2 linked regions of the Paraglaciecola psychrophila 170 genome follow. The protein of the gene in region 2 interacts with the protein of the main gene of each other region in a pairwise test. Links are inferred from orthologs where the notes say so. Each region holds a gene or a part of one and is shown on either strand. Other genes may lie near its edges.

What was found.
Region 1: the proteins of dps (region 2) and clpS interact in binary tests that used the Escherichia coli proteins (3 or more experiments, as listed by UniProt). The link is inferred for Paraglaciecola psychrophila 170 from one-to-one orthologs.

What each region holds. Positions count from the first base shown.
Region 1 is NC_020514.1:1,917,142-1,922,297, forward strand. The notes cover bases 1,295-4,097. They hold clpS (ATP-dependent Clp protease adapter ClpS), read left to right. Parts: upstream 1,295-2,437; coding sequence 2,438-2,758; downstream 2,759-4,097. Other genes in these bases: C427_RS08285 (NADP-dependent isocitrate dehydrogenase), read left to right, coding at 1,295-1,899; cspD (cold shock domain-containing protein CspD), read right to left, coding at 1,986-2,204. Outside these bases: more of C427_RS08285, read left to right, coding at 1-1,294. UniProt on the Escherichia coli protein: Involved in the modulation of the specificity of the ClpAP-mediated ATP-dependent protein degradation.
Region 2 is NC_020514.1:4,612,946-4,621,021, forward strand. What follows is about bases 1,234-4,211. They hold dps (DNA starvation/stationary phase protection protein Dps), read right to left. Parts: upstream 3,022-4,211; coding sequence 2,446-3,021; downstream 1,234-2,445. Other genes in these bases: C427_RS20200 (formate--tetrahydrofolate ligase), read left to right, coding at 1,234-1,809; C427_RS28600 (hypothetical protein), read right to left, coding at 3,170-3,316; C427_RS28605 (patatin), read right to left, coding at 3,609-4,016. Outside these bases: more of C427_RS20200, read left to right, coding at 142-1,233; C427_RS20215 (esterase/lipase family protein), read left to right, coding at 4,327-5,025; C427_RS20220 (hypothetical protein), read left to right, coding at 5,487-5,687; C427_RS20225 (hypothetical protein), read right to left, coding at 5,722-5,940; C427_RS20235 (beta-phosphoglucomutase family hydrolase), read right to left, coding at 6,513-7,103; quinolinate synthase NadA, read right to left, coding at 7,222-8,076.

The sequences.
Region 1 (5,156 bases), 2.7 Mb from region 2 along the record:
GAGTTTCCTGAAGACCCGCAAACAGATGCAGAAAAAGATATTTTAGCTCGTTACGAGAAAGTACTCGGTAGTGCTGTAAACCCAGTTCTACGTGAAGGCAATTCCGATCGTCGTGCACCTGTTGCAGTTAAAAATTATGCTAAGCGCAACCCACATTCAATGGGAGTTTGGAGTCAAGCTTCTCAAACTCACGTAGCACATATGCGTAAAGGTGACTTTTACTCTGGCGAAAAGTCGGTCACTGTGACTAAAGCAGGCTATGTCAATATCGAATTCACTGATAAGTCTGGGAATGTCACCGTACTTAAACCTGAAGTAGAGTTACTAGCGGGTGAAGTGATTGACGGCATGTTCATGAGCAAAAAAGCGTTATGTGAATTCTTTGAAGAACAAATTGAAGACGCTAGGCAAACTGGGGTTTTATTTTCGTTGCACGTAAAAGCGACCATGATGAAAGTATCTCATCCAATCGTTTTTGGTCACTGTGTAAAAGTATTTTATAAAGATTTGTTTGATAAATACCAAACTTTGTTTGATGAATTAGGCGTTAACCCAAACAACGGTTTAGGCAGCGTGTACGACAAAATATCCACTTTGCCACAGTCGCAAAGATCTGAAATCGAGCATGATATTAATGCTTGTTATGCTGATCGTCCTCCTATTGCTATGGTTAATTCAGATAAAGGTATTTCGAATTTACATGTACCTAGTGACGTGATAGTTGATGCATCTATGCCAGCGATGATCAGAAGTTCGGGTAAAATGTGGGGGCCAGATGGGAAATTACACGATACTAAAGCGGTGATACCTGAAAGTACTTATGCCACAATTTATCAAGAAACAATTAACTTCTGTAAAACTCATGGTGCATTTGATCCGACTACAATGGGGACTGTGCCGAACGTTGGTTTAATGGCGCAAAAAGCCGAAGAGTATGGCTCGCACGATAAAACATTTGAGATGACCGGTGACGGTAAAGTTCAGATAGTCGACCAAGATGGTACTGTTCTAATCGAGCACACTGTTGAAGAAGGTGATATCTGGAGAATGTGTCAGGCCAAAGACGCACCCATTCGTGATTGGGTTAAGTTGGCTGTTAATCGTGCTCGTCAATCGGGTATGCCAACCGTTTTCTGGTTAGATGACGAAAGAGCTCACGATGCACAAATGATTCTAAAAGTGACTGAATATCTTAAAGAGCACGATATCAAAGGCTTAGATATATCTATTATGTCTCCTGTTCGCGCCATGCGTTTCACAATGGAACGTACGATACGTGGCCTAGATACCATTTCGGTAACGGGCAACGTGCTACGGGATTACTTAACTGATTTGTTTCCTATTCTAGAGTTGGGTACCAGCGCTAAAATGCTGTCTATTGTACCTCTTATGGCGGGTGGTGGTTTGTTCGAAACGGGAGCCGGTGGTTCTGCACCCAAGCATGTTCAGCAATTTGTTGAAGAAGGTCATTTGCGGTGGGATTCACTTGGTGAGTTTCTAGCCTTAGCGGTATCGCTTGAGGATTTAGCTATCAAAACTGATAACAGCAAAGCAAAAGTTTTGGCCATAGCCTTAGATGATGCGACAGAAAAACTGCTGACCGAAGGTAAATCACCACTTCGCAAAGCGGGTCAACTGGATAACCGAGGTAGTCATTTTTATTTAGCTATGTATTGGGCAGAAGCATTGGTTAATCAGACTGATGACTTGGAGTTGGTTGCGAAATTTAAACCTTTATTCGAATCTTTGTCAGCCAACGAAAGCAAAATTATGGCAGAAATTGATGCGACTCAAGGTAAGGCCGTTGATATTGGTGGTTACTATTACCCAAATGATGCCTTATTGACTCAAGCAATGTGCCCAAGTGCTGTATTGAATGATATTTTAGCAGCTAGTTAATAGATGCTTTCAGTATAAGGCTGGTTATTTCAGCACAAACAAAAAAGCAGACGTTGATGTCTGCTTTTTTTATTTTAGATAAAAATTTATCTTTCAGGCTCTCCATTAAAATCAATATTCTCTGCATGTAACCCCTTGGGGCCTTGCTGGACTTCATATTTAACTTCTTGGCCTGCTTTGAGAGAGCGGTAGCCCTCCATCTGTATTGTTGAGTAATGTGCGAAGATATCATCGCCGCCATCATCAGGCACAATAAAGCCAAAACCCTTAGCGTTATTGAACCATTTCACTTTTCCGATTGCCATACTTCTGCTTCCTTTTAATCCCTTGAACTAATACAACTTTGCCCCCACACTAAAGATTAGGGAATGACGTGTTGACTACTCAATACAACAGTCGATTTAAAATGTAGTTTTTTTAACCTATTATTGTCAAGGTGAATTTGACATTTCGTTAAAATTGTAAGGCTGCTGTAAAATAGACGATAGATGTAACCACAGGAAATTATCTTAATATATTTGGGCTAAATAAGTGAACTATGAGTAAAGATAACATCATCGATATTGAGCGTCTTAAAGACATTGACGCGGTAAAGAAAAAAGCCGCACCGCCACCCATGTACAAAGTGTTATTGAATAACGATGATTACACACCGATGGACTTTGTAATTGACGTGCTCATGCGATATTTCAATGTGGATGGCGAGAAAGCACAACAAATAATGCTTACAGTTCACTACCACGGTAGGGCTGTTTGTGGCACATATACTGCAGAAATTGCAGAAACTAAGGTGATGCAAGTTAGTCGATATGCCAAAGAGCACCAACATCCACTCATGTGTACCATTGAGCAAGCGTGATGTTTGGATTGAGAAACGTATCATCTTCGAATAGGTTAGTAGTCAGAGGGCATTCTTATGTTAAATAAAGATTTAGAGCAGACGCTAAATGAAGCGTTCATTTTTGCCAGAGAGCATCGTCATGAGTTCATGACGGTTGAGCATCTCTTACTTGCCTTACTAGATAATAATGCAGCTAAAGATGCGTTAAAGGCCTGTGGTGCCAATATTGAGTCCATTAAACAAGAACTTACCGATTTTGTTAAAGACACCACTCCTCTGTTGCTAGACGAGCAGGGTAATGAGCGAGAAACACAGCCCACACTTGGCTTTCAACGTGTGTTGCAACGTGCGGTTTTTCACGTTCAGTCATCAGGTAAAGAGGAAGTTACTGGCGCTAATGTGTTAGTAGCAATATTCAGTGAACAAGAGTCTCAAGCCGTATATATATTAAAAAAATCTGACGTGACACGTTTGGACGTAGTGAATTATATTTCACATGGCGTTTCCAAAATTGATGATGAATCTCCGGCGCACAGAGAAAGTGAAGAAGAAACCAGCGAGCAAGAAGAAGCCGAGTCTATGCTGGATAAATACTGCACCAATCTTAATCAAAGCGCCAAAGACGGCAAAATCGATCCGCTGATCGGTCGTGACAGCGAATTAGAGCGCAGTATTCAAATATTATGTCGTCGTCGCAAAAATAACCCTCTATTGGTAGGTGAAGCCGGTGTCGGCAAAACCGCTATCGCCGAAGGTTTGGCTTACCGCATAGTGAATAAGGAAGTGCCAGAGGTGATTTCTGAGGCAATCGTTTTTTCACTGGATATGGGAGCCCTATTAGCGGGTACTAAATATCGCGGTGATTTTGAGAAACGTCTTAAAGGCATATTAAAAGAGTTAGCAGCTCAACCCGACGCAATTTTATTTATTGATGAAATTCATACCATTATTGGTGCAGGTGCAGCTTCGGGTGGTGTGATGGATGCCTCGAATTTGCTTAAACCCAAGCTAAGTAGTGGCGAATTACGCTGCATGGGGTCAACGACCTATCAAGAATATCAAGGTATTTTTGAAAAAGATCGCGCCTTAGCTCGTCGTTTCCAAAAAGTCGATGTGATTGAGCCTACTGTTAGCGATACCACTAAAATTCTGATGGGATTAAAATCTCGTTATGAAGCTCATCATAGCGTGCGTTTTACGCATAAAGCTATTCGAGCTGCTGCTGAGTTATCGGCTAAGTATATTAATGAACGTCATCTGCCCGATAAAGCGATTGATGTGATCGATGAAGCGGGTGCTAGTCAACGTTTGTTGCCTCCATCTAAGCGTAAAAAACCATTGGTGTCAGTGATATTGAGCTGATCATCTCTAAAATCGCGCGGATTCCAGAAAAGTCTGTATCGGCTTCTGATAAGCAAGTACTGAAACATTTAGACCGTGACTTGAAATTGGTGGTATTTGGTCAGGATCAGGCCATAGACACCTTAACCGATGCTATTCGCTTGTCACGCTCTGGTTTAGGTAACGAAACTAAACCTATTGGCAACTTCCTGTTTGCTGGGCCTACTGGTGTGGGTAAAACGGAAGTCACCGCTCAGCTAGCTAAAGTCATGGGCGTAGAGTTATTGCGATTCGATATGTCTGAATACATGGAACGTCACGCGGTAAGTCGTCTGATTGGGGCACCTCCAGGATATGTAGGCTTCGATCAAGGCGGGCTATTAACAGATGCGGTCATTAAAAACCCGTATTCAGTGATATTGCTGGATGAAGTAGAGAAGGCCCACAGTGATATCTACAACATCTTATTACAAGTTATGGACCATGGTACATTAACCGATAATAACGGCCGCAAAGTAGACTTCAGAAACGTGGTGCTAGTGATGACAACTAACGCTGGTGTACAAGAAACCATTCGTACCTCTATTGGTTTTAAACAGCAGGACCATAGCCATGATGCCATGTCTGAAATAAAGAAAATTTTCACACCTGAATTCAGAAACAGGCTAGATGCAACTGTTTGGTTTAACCATCTTGGTAGAGATGTCATTTTACAGGTTGTTGATAAATTTATTGTTGAACTGCAAGTGCAGCTTGATAACAAAGGCGTGTCATTAGAAGTCACCAACCAAGCTCGGGATTGGCTAGCAGATAAAGGTTATGATAAAAACATGGGCGCACGTCCTATGGCTCGTGTTATCCAGCAGCATGTTAAGAAAGAATTAGCACACGAGTTATTATTCGGACGTTTGAGTCAGGGAGGCAGTGTCAAAATTGGCTTGAAAGATAACGAATTAACCTTCAAATTTTTCACTGACAGCAAAGAAAAAACAGAGGTGCTCAACTCTTAAACTTTTTAACGTTAAATAGACAGATATAAAAAAACCGATATTTTTCAATATCGGTTTTTTTTGTA
Region 2 (8,076 bases):
GATTCATTTATTGCGGTGTCCTTTCATGTATTAAGTTAATACAAAATGAAACATAGCTCCTAACATCCAAAATCAGTTTTAAGATATCAAAAAAAACCTCATAACTCCCTATAATAAGAGCATTCGAGATGTACTATAAAAATGAAAACTGATATCGAAATTGCACGCGCAAGCCAAATAATGCCCATTATGGAAATTGGTGCGAAGCTCGGTATCGCTTACAAATATTTAATCCCCTATGGTCACAACAAAGCTAAAATAGATTGCGATTTTATTGCGACGTTAAAAGATAAACCTAACGGCAAATTAATATTGGTCACTGCGATTTCACCCACTCCGGCAGGTGAAGGTAAGACAACAACAACCGTTGGTTTAGGTGACGCCCTAAACAGTATTGGCAAACAGACAGCTATCTGCCTTCGCGAGCCAAGTCTTGGCCCCTGCTTCGGTTCAAAGGGTGGTGCCACAGGTGGTGGTTTTGCACAAGTTGTGCCCATGGAAGATATTAATTTACATTTTACTGGCGATTTTCATGCTATTGGCGCTGCGCATAATTTATTATCAGCCCTTATCGACAATCATATCAAGTGGGATAACGAGAGCAAGCTTGACCCGCAAAAGATCACCTGGCGGCGAGTGATGGATATGAATGATAGAACACTACGAGATATCGTTATTGGTCTTGGTGGTACTGGTAACGGCATTCCTCGACAAACTGGTTTTGATATTACTGTTTCCTCTGAAATTATGGCTATATTTTGTCTAGCGACAGATATCAATGACCTACAGCGCCGCATTGGCAATATTATTGTGGGCTACTCTGTAGATAAGAAATCGGTCTCTGCGCGCGATCTTATGGCCGATGGCGCAATGATGGTTTTACTTAAAGATGCATTCAGCCCTAACCTGGTTCAAACACTGGAACATAACCCCGCTTTTATCCACGGAGGACCTTTTGCCAATATTGCCCATGGTTGTAATTCTGTTGTCGCTACGCAGACTGCGTTGAAGGTTGCCGATTATGTTGTTACAGAAGCAGGCTTTGGTGCCGATTTGGGCGCAGAGAAGTTTTTTAATATCAAATGTCGTAAAGCTGGCTTAGAACCGGATGCGGTAGTTTTAGTAGCAACGGTACGCGCACTTAAAATGCATGGTGGAGTGTCTATAGACGCACTTAATGCAGAAAACACTATTGCCGTTAAAAAAGGTTTAGATAACCTTGGTCGTCATTTGCGTAACTTACAGCAGTTTGGTGTCCCTATTGTGGTTGGGATTAATCATTTTATCACTGACAGAGAAACCGAAATACGAGCAATCATTGAGTATTGCAATGATTTAGGTGTGGAAGTGTGTGTTTGTAAACATTGGGCCGAAGGCTCAAAAGGCGCCCAAGAACTAGCACATAAAGTTGTCGCGTTAGTGGAGTCTGGAACCGCAAAATTTTCAACCCTTTATCCTGACAACATGCCTTTACTCGACAAGATCCGTCATATTGCGCGCACACTTTATGGGGCTAGGGATATTTTTGCTAATGACGCTGTTCGCAATACACTTGCCAGCTGGGAGCAAGAGTACGGGCACTTTCCGGTATGTATAGCCAAAACACAATATAGTTTTTCGACTGAGCCTAATGTGTTAGGTGCGCCATCAAATCACATTATTTCAATCAGAGAGGTTAGGCTTGCAGCAGGTGCCGAATTTATTGTTGTAATTTGCGGATCAGTCATGACCATGCCAGGCCTACCAAGATTTCCCGCGGCAAATTACATCAACTTAAATGACGAAGGTTTGATTGAAGGACTATTTTAAATATTAATCTTAAAATAATCGAGAGCATCAATGACGTTGATTGACAAAAGCCTGTAATTGGAACAAAAATTGTAGGTTAACTTCATTTTTTGACAGTCAGATAACTCAGTAAACTTGCAGCATCAGTCGCTATAGCTTACAACGCGCGATGACTTTAAAGCCCTGACTGTCTATTGCTCGATCGAGGCCATTTGTAGCCTGAGTGTCAAAACCAGTCAGCGGGGCTTACCTCAATTTAACTAATCCATTTTACTAAATTGTCTTTCTCTTGAGGAACCATAACAAGCTGTTGTGGTTGAAGTCTAAATTACGTGGTAACAGTTGATTAATAGACGAAAAACAACCAACTTTCACTCCCTTAATAATATTAAGTAAGTGTCAATATGGAAAATATAAGGCACCGTGTAATTTGAATTTAGGGAAAATGACGTTTTATTTTACCTATACTCGAAGATGCAGACACAGACACTGACACTGAGAAAGAGCATGCCGATGACGACTCAGAAAAGAGCAAATCTTAGCAATTTAAGCTACGGATAAATTCGTGGTATTTTAAACCAGACTAAAATATATGCGGAGGAAGTTGATGACGCCAAATGCGCCATCGTATAAAAAAGGTAATTCGCTTAGCGGAGTTTAAGAACGTGCAGATTTCGCTGCAGCTAACTCGGTTTGGCTGTTGGCAGTGGGTAAATCACCATCAGAAGATTCAAGATGTGCACGGATGAACCATTGGAACTGCTCAAGATCAGTCAACTGACCGATTAGCATGTCTTCCGATACCGGATCAAGTTCTGCCATTTCACCAACTGCTTTGCGATGATCACTGTTTACACCGTTATATACCAAATCAAGGGCGCCCAAGTGCTCGATGGCCAATGCTTTACCTAGCGAATAGTCATGCCAAGTGCGACGGTCAGCAATAGATTGTGGGGTTCCTACCGGAGTGCCTCCCAGAGTAGCTATTCGCTCTGCGATGGTGTCGGTCATCTTGCGTACTGCTTCTACTTGGGGATCTAGCATTTCATGAACGCCGATGAAATTGGGGCCAACAACATTCCAATGAACGTGCTTTAGCGTAAGGGCTAAATCGACCAGCGCTACCATACGATTATCTAACGTAGATATTGTTCGATCAGTAGACGTTTCGTCCATGCCTGGCACTCTGAATTTCGTTGCTTTTTGCTGATTGCTTTTATTACTTATGGTCATTATTTCTCCTGTATGGTTCAAAATAACCGGAGAGGTATAACTTGCCAAAATCGGCAAATGCGCCTCTCCTTGACCTAATCACACTATCAAACTCGCAAGCTCTTTGTCAAATAAGAGAAACGTCTTGGTTATCTGCGTAAAACATTCATTAAGTCTGTAAAAAAGCATTAACCGCAGCGATACCGGCATGGTAATCATGTTCTAAACCCATGTCTGAACTACCTAAGCGTTTAATCAGAAGATGGTCTTTAGAAAAAATTGGAGTGAGTTCAACATCGTCAAGAGAGTCAGCGATAGAGGAAAGCTCTTTGCGATAAGCTTGCTCATGCTAGACCAAGTAATCGATGGTTTTTGGGCAATACCCAGACGAATAAATCCATGACTTTAGTTTTTTTAGCCAAACTGACCGGTCATGAAAATCAGCATTAACAGTGCAAATAATAACTATTTTTCGAGCACCGCGGCGATAGGCCTCACGCACGGGTGACAGCGCAGCAAGACCACCGTCAAGGTAGTAATCAGTTTGAGGCGCTTGTGCCTTATTAAATGAATGAGCAGTTAACTTAGGGGTGAATTTAACTCCTTTTCTACATAAAAAAGGTAATGCACTCAAACTTTAAGCAATATTCGCCAATGATTACTATTGCAGTTTGGGCGCAAAAATAACCTTGCCTATCACGTGAATCTGTCGTTATGAACAATAATTCTCGTTTCGCCAATAATTCCTTTGCCTCCGCAAAGTCTAAAGCAAATCTAGCCTGAATAGTTTTATCAAAGTACCAATCCAAATCCACAACATTGCCTCCAACTAATCCACGACCTAGCTTATAAAAACGTTTTTGACGAGATAAAAAGCTCATGATATTTTGCGAGCCTGATGGCGACCCTATAAATAAATCTAAAGGATAGAAATCATTCTCTAATAACGTATCTAAGACACCTGCAGTGAATATTCCTCGTTGACCACTACCCTCAGCAATCAGTGCTATTTTCACACTCAAATCAAATCGCCCTTCTATTGTTGACCTTACGCTTTGTAGTTCGTAAAAATACTTCCCCAACATAGAGTGATGGCACAACATACGTATTTTTTGCCCCCTTCGATTTCGTGGCCTACAGGGTCAGGTTCGTTGAAAACCAACGTAGCCGAATTTCCTACAATTCTACCCCCTTCCCTATTCCCTATTCCCTATTCCCTATTCCCTATTCCCCCAAAAATGAACTCTTCCTCTGTACTAAAGTGTTAGGTATTTATTAATAAAACCCCGCTAAGGTTGTTTCACCTCAACAAACAACAAGTTCATCATGAAAAAAATAATCATTGCTGCAGTTGTTTTATCTCTTGGTTTAATTTCGCCCTTTGTACTCGCCAATAGCTGCAAAGACCCAGTGGTACTAGTACATGGCAACGCCGCAACGCCGGCTAGCTGGGACAATACCTTCAACCTGCTGTTAAGTCAGGGTTACTCCAGTACAGATATTTACCGTCCCAATTGGGGGTCGAAAAACTGCGCCTCATGTAACAATCACAGTGGCAGCGAAGAAACGCTAGTCAGGCAGGCAATCAACGATGCTATCGCCAATTCCTGTAGCGGCCAAATCGATGTTATAGGACATTCTATGGGCGCAACCTTGGCAGCTCAGCAGATTAGCAAACTTGCTGCAGCATCATATGTCGATACCTTTGTGGGCATTGCAGGTGCGTTCAGGGGCCTGTATAGCTGCGGTATCTATCCATTTAATGTGTGGAGCTCAACCTGTGGTTATTATGGTTTATCCATCCAAAGTCCCTTTCTGGACAGCTTGTATGGTGAGCACTTGGGCGACAAGATTTACTCAATCAAGAGTAATATCGACCAAATCGTCTGTGCAACCGGTGTCTGCGTTGTTTATGGTGTGCATAGCAGCAGTATTTGGAATGAAGATGCTAGCTTCACCTACTCTCTTGGCCATTTTGGCTTACAAACCGACACAGCACAAAAACAGATCGATTTAATCCAATAAAACAACAAGGGGACACCAAAAATGGCATCCCCTTACATTTTTTTGAATTAGTTACATGGACACCCATCGTAACAACTTACCGGATATAATAAATACCCTGCAATTGCATATCCAACCTAAATATAGAATCCAATAATCCAGTATCAAACGACATATTGAGCAACTCTAGTTTCCAGTTGCTAACATTCCTTTTAAACAGCCATTATTTGAAAATAATTAACGGGCTAAAATATTGGATAATGCGAGATATTTTTAGCTTTAGGTTTATCCCTAGCCCAAGTGCCAGAAGTATTTCTTTGTTTCACTTCAAAAAGCTTAAATTAATACCGAAACAACTTTGCTTAGATTGCGGTAAATAGTAATGGGTCCTCTCAAAATAAAAAACTAAATTAATAAACCAACATGAGAAAACGGATGTTAACCAAGAATACTTAGCTCATTGCTATCGCCAACTGTTACAGGTGTTCAGCAACACTTACAAAGGGCATCAAGGCGACAAGTTAAAGTTTCTTACCGAAGGATTATTACAGGCTGGTAAATCACTTGGCTTTTTTAGCCGGTCCGATGCCGCAGAACTGATGAACATGGCGAACATTGAAGTGTTTGGCCAAATCATTGAAGAACACGAAAATCACAAAAAAAATAGTAAAAAAGACCCTTGATTGACGACGACAGCGATTTTTTCAACATTCCAGCTTACGAGCGACCTAAAGAGTCTGCCGTTAAAAATGTTGTCTTAGTATGACGGTTATCATCCTGACTCAAACCATCAAATACAACAAAACCCGCAACATACTGTGATTTTGGCAACCGATTGACCGCTTGGGATTCACTCGTATCTTCCATGATACTCGCCCTGCGGGCAGGCGGAGCCTGTGCAAATTGTTCCATACATTTTGTGTGAAATACATCCATGTATTTCATCGCTTCGCGACTATGCTTTAAAGCGCATGTCCACCAAAAGTTGCAGGAGCAACTTAGAACAGCTTTAGCTGGCCTGCGAAGCAGGTGAACCACATGGACGTGGTGAATAAATTTGTTCCTGACAAATTTGTCGAACCGTGTGGGCTCTCATCCCGACCAGCACCAACAAATACAAAAAAGCCCCGCTAAATCTAGCGGGGCTTTTTTGTATTTGGCGGAGGGGGTGGGATTCGAACCCACGTTAGGTTTAACCCTAAACACACTTTCCAGGCGTGCGCCTTAAGCCACTCAGCCACCTCTCCAAAACTTTTACAATCTTTGCCTGTTTATTTAAGTTGGGTTGATTCAACTTGGCGCTTGGCTTGCGCTTTAATTATTACCGTTTTGTAGTCTGCTGCAATTTCTTCGCAGAAGCTGCTGCTACAAAAGAGGCGCGTATGTTAGGGAAAACAGCTTGGCTGCGCAAGTAATAACTGCAGCCAAATTGATGATGTGATGATTTATTAGCCACATTAGGTCTAAATAGCATACAAAAAGCAGCTGGCTGACGATAATTAGCCTAGTTACTCTGGTATGACTATCTTGCCGTTGATGACCATAATACAGTCCATGCCTGCATTTTGGGCGGCTTGACGGCCTACTTCGGTATCTTCGAAGACCACGCACTCGTTTGGCTGTAAGCCCATGTTTTTGGCGACGGTTATGAACGTTTCGCCATGGGGTTTTCCATGAGTGACATCCGTTGCAGTCACAACGGTTTCAAGACGTTCTAGCAGGCCAGTATCGGTGAGCATGCTGATGGCGTTATTTCGCTCTGAGCCGGTACCTACCCCCATTTTAAGTATGCCTTGGTAACGTAGCATCACTTGGAATGTATCGTCGATAACGCTTGGGCTATCTTTAAGGTCGAGAAACGCTAGGCGTTTAGTTTCAGTGACCTGGTCTAAGTCATGGCTTAGACCATGTTTTTCATTCAGAAGTTTAACAATATCTCTGGTAGGCACGCCACCAAGGTTATGTATGTACTGTCCGTCAAAGGGATAAGCATATTTTTCACAGGTTCGTCGCCAAGCTAGGCCGTGTGCGCCCATTGAATCAATCAAGGTTCCGTCCATATCAAACACTATCCCTTTGTAGCGGCTTAAATCTGGCATTACACTCACTCCTAATAATTAAAATACTACAGTTGTATGAGGGCTATAAATGAAAAAGCCAGCTAAGCTGGCTTTTATCTTGTTAATTTATCTGGCTAAATAACCCAAAACAAGCGAACTAGGCGTTACCCGTCACTTTCATTTTTAATTGAGCTGAAAAGTCGAGCATACGGTTTAAAGGCACTAAGGCGCGTTGGCGCGTGGCTTCATCCACAAAGATTTCGTGGCCACTGCTATCGGTTAATGATTGGTGGATAGCTTGCAAACCATTCATGGCCATCCATGGGCAGTGGGCGCAGCTTTTACAGGTTGCGCCATTGCCGCCTGTTGGAGCTTCTAATAATATTTTACCCGGTGCAGCTTGCTGCATTTTGTAAAATATACCGCGATCGGTAGCCACGATAAAATGGCTATTCGGTAAGGTTTTAGCTGCATTGATCAACTGAGTGGTTGAACCAACCGCATCAGCTAAAGCAATCACACTAGCAGGCGATTCGGGGTGTACTAAAACCGCCGCATCAGGATAGAGGTGTTTCATATCTATCAGCGCTTTAGCTGAGAATTCGTCGTGTACGATACATTCGCCTTGCCACATCAACATATCGGCGCCAGTCTGTTTGGCAATATACGCGCCTAAATGGCGATCCGGTGCCCAGATAATTTTTTCACCTACCGAGTCTAAATGTTCAACAATTTCTAAGGCAATACTTGAGGTGACAACCCAATCAGCACGGGCTTTGACCGCTGCTGAGGTATTGGCATACACCACCACTGTGTGATCAGGATGGGCATCACAAAATGCAGAGAATTGGTCAACCGGGCAACCCAAGTCTAGTGAGCATGTTGCTTCTAGGGTGGGCATTAATACGGTTTTTTCTGGGCTGATAATTTTTGCGGTTTCGCCCATAAATCTTACGCCAGCAACAATTAGAGTATCGGCTTCGCAGTCACGTCCAAATCTGGCCATTTCTAA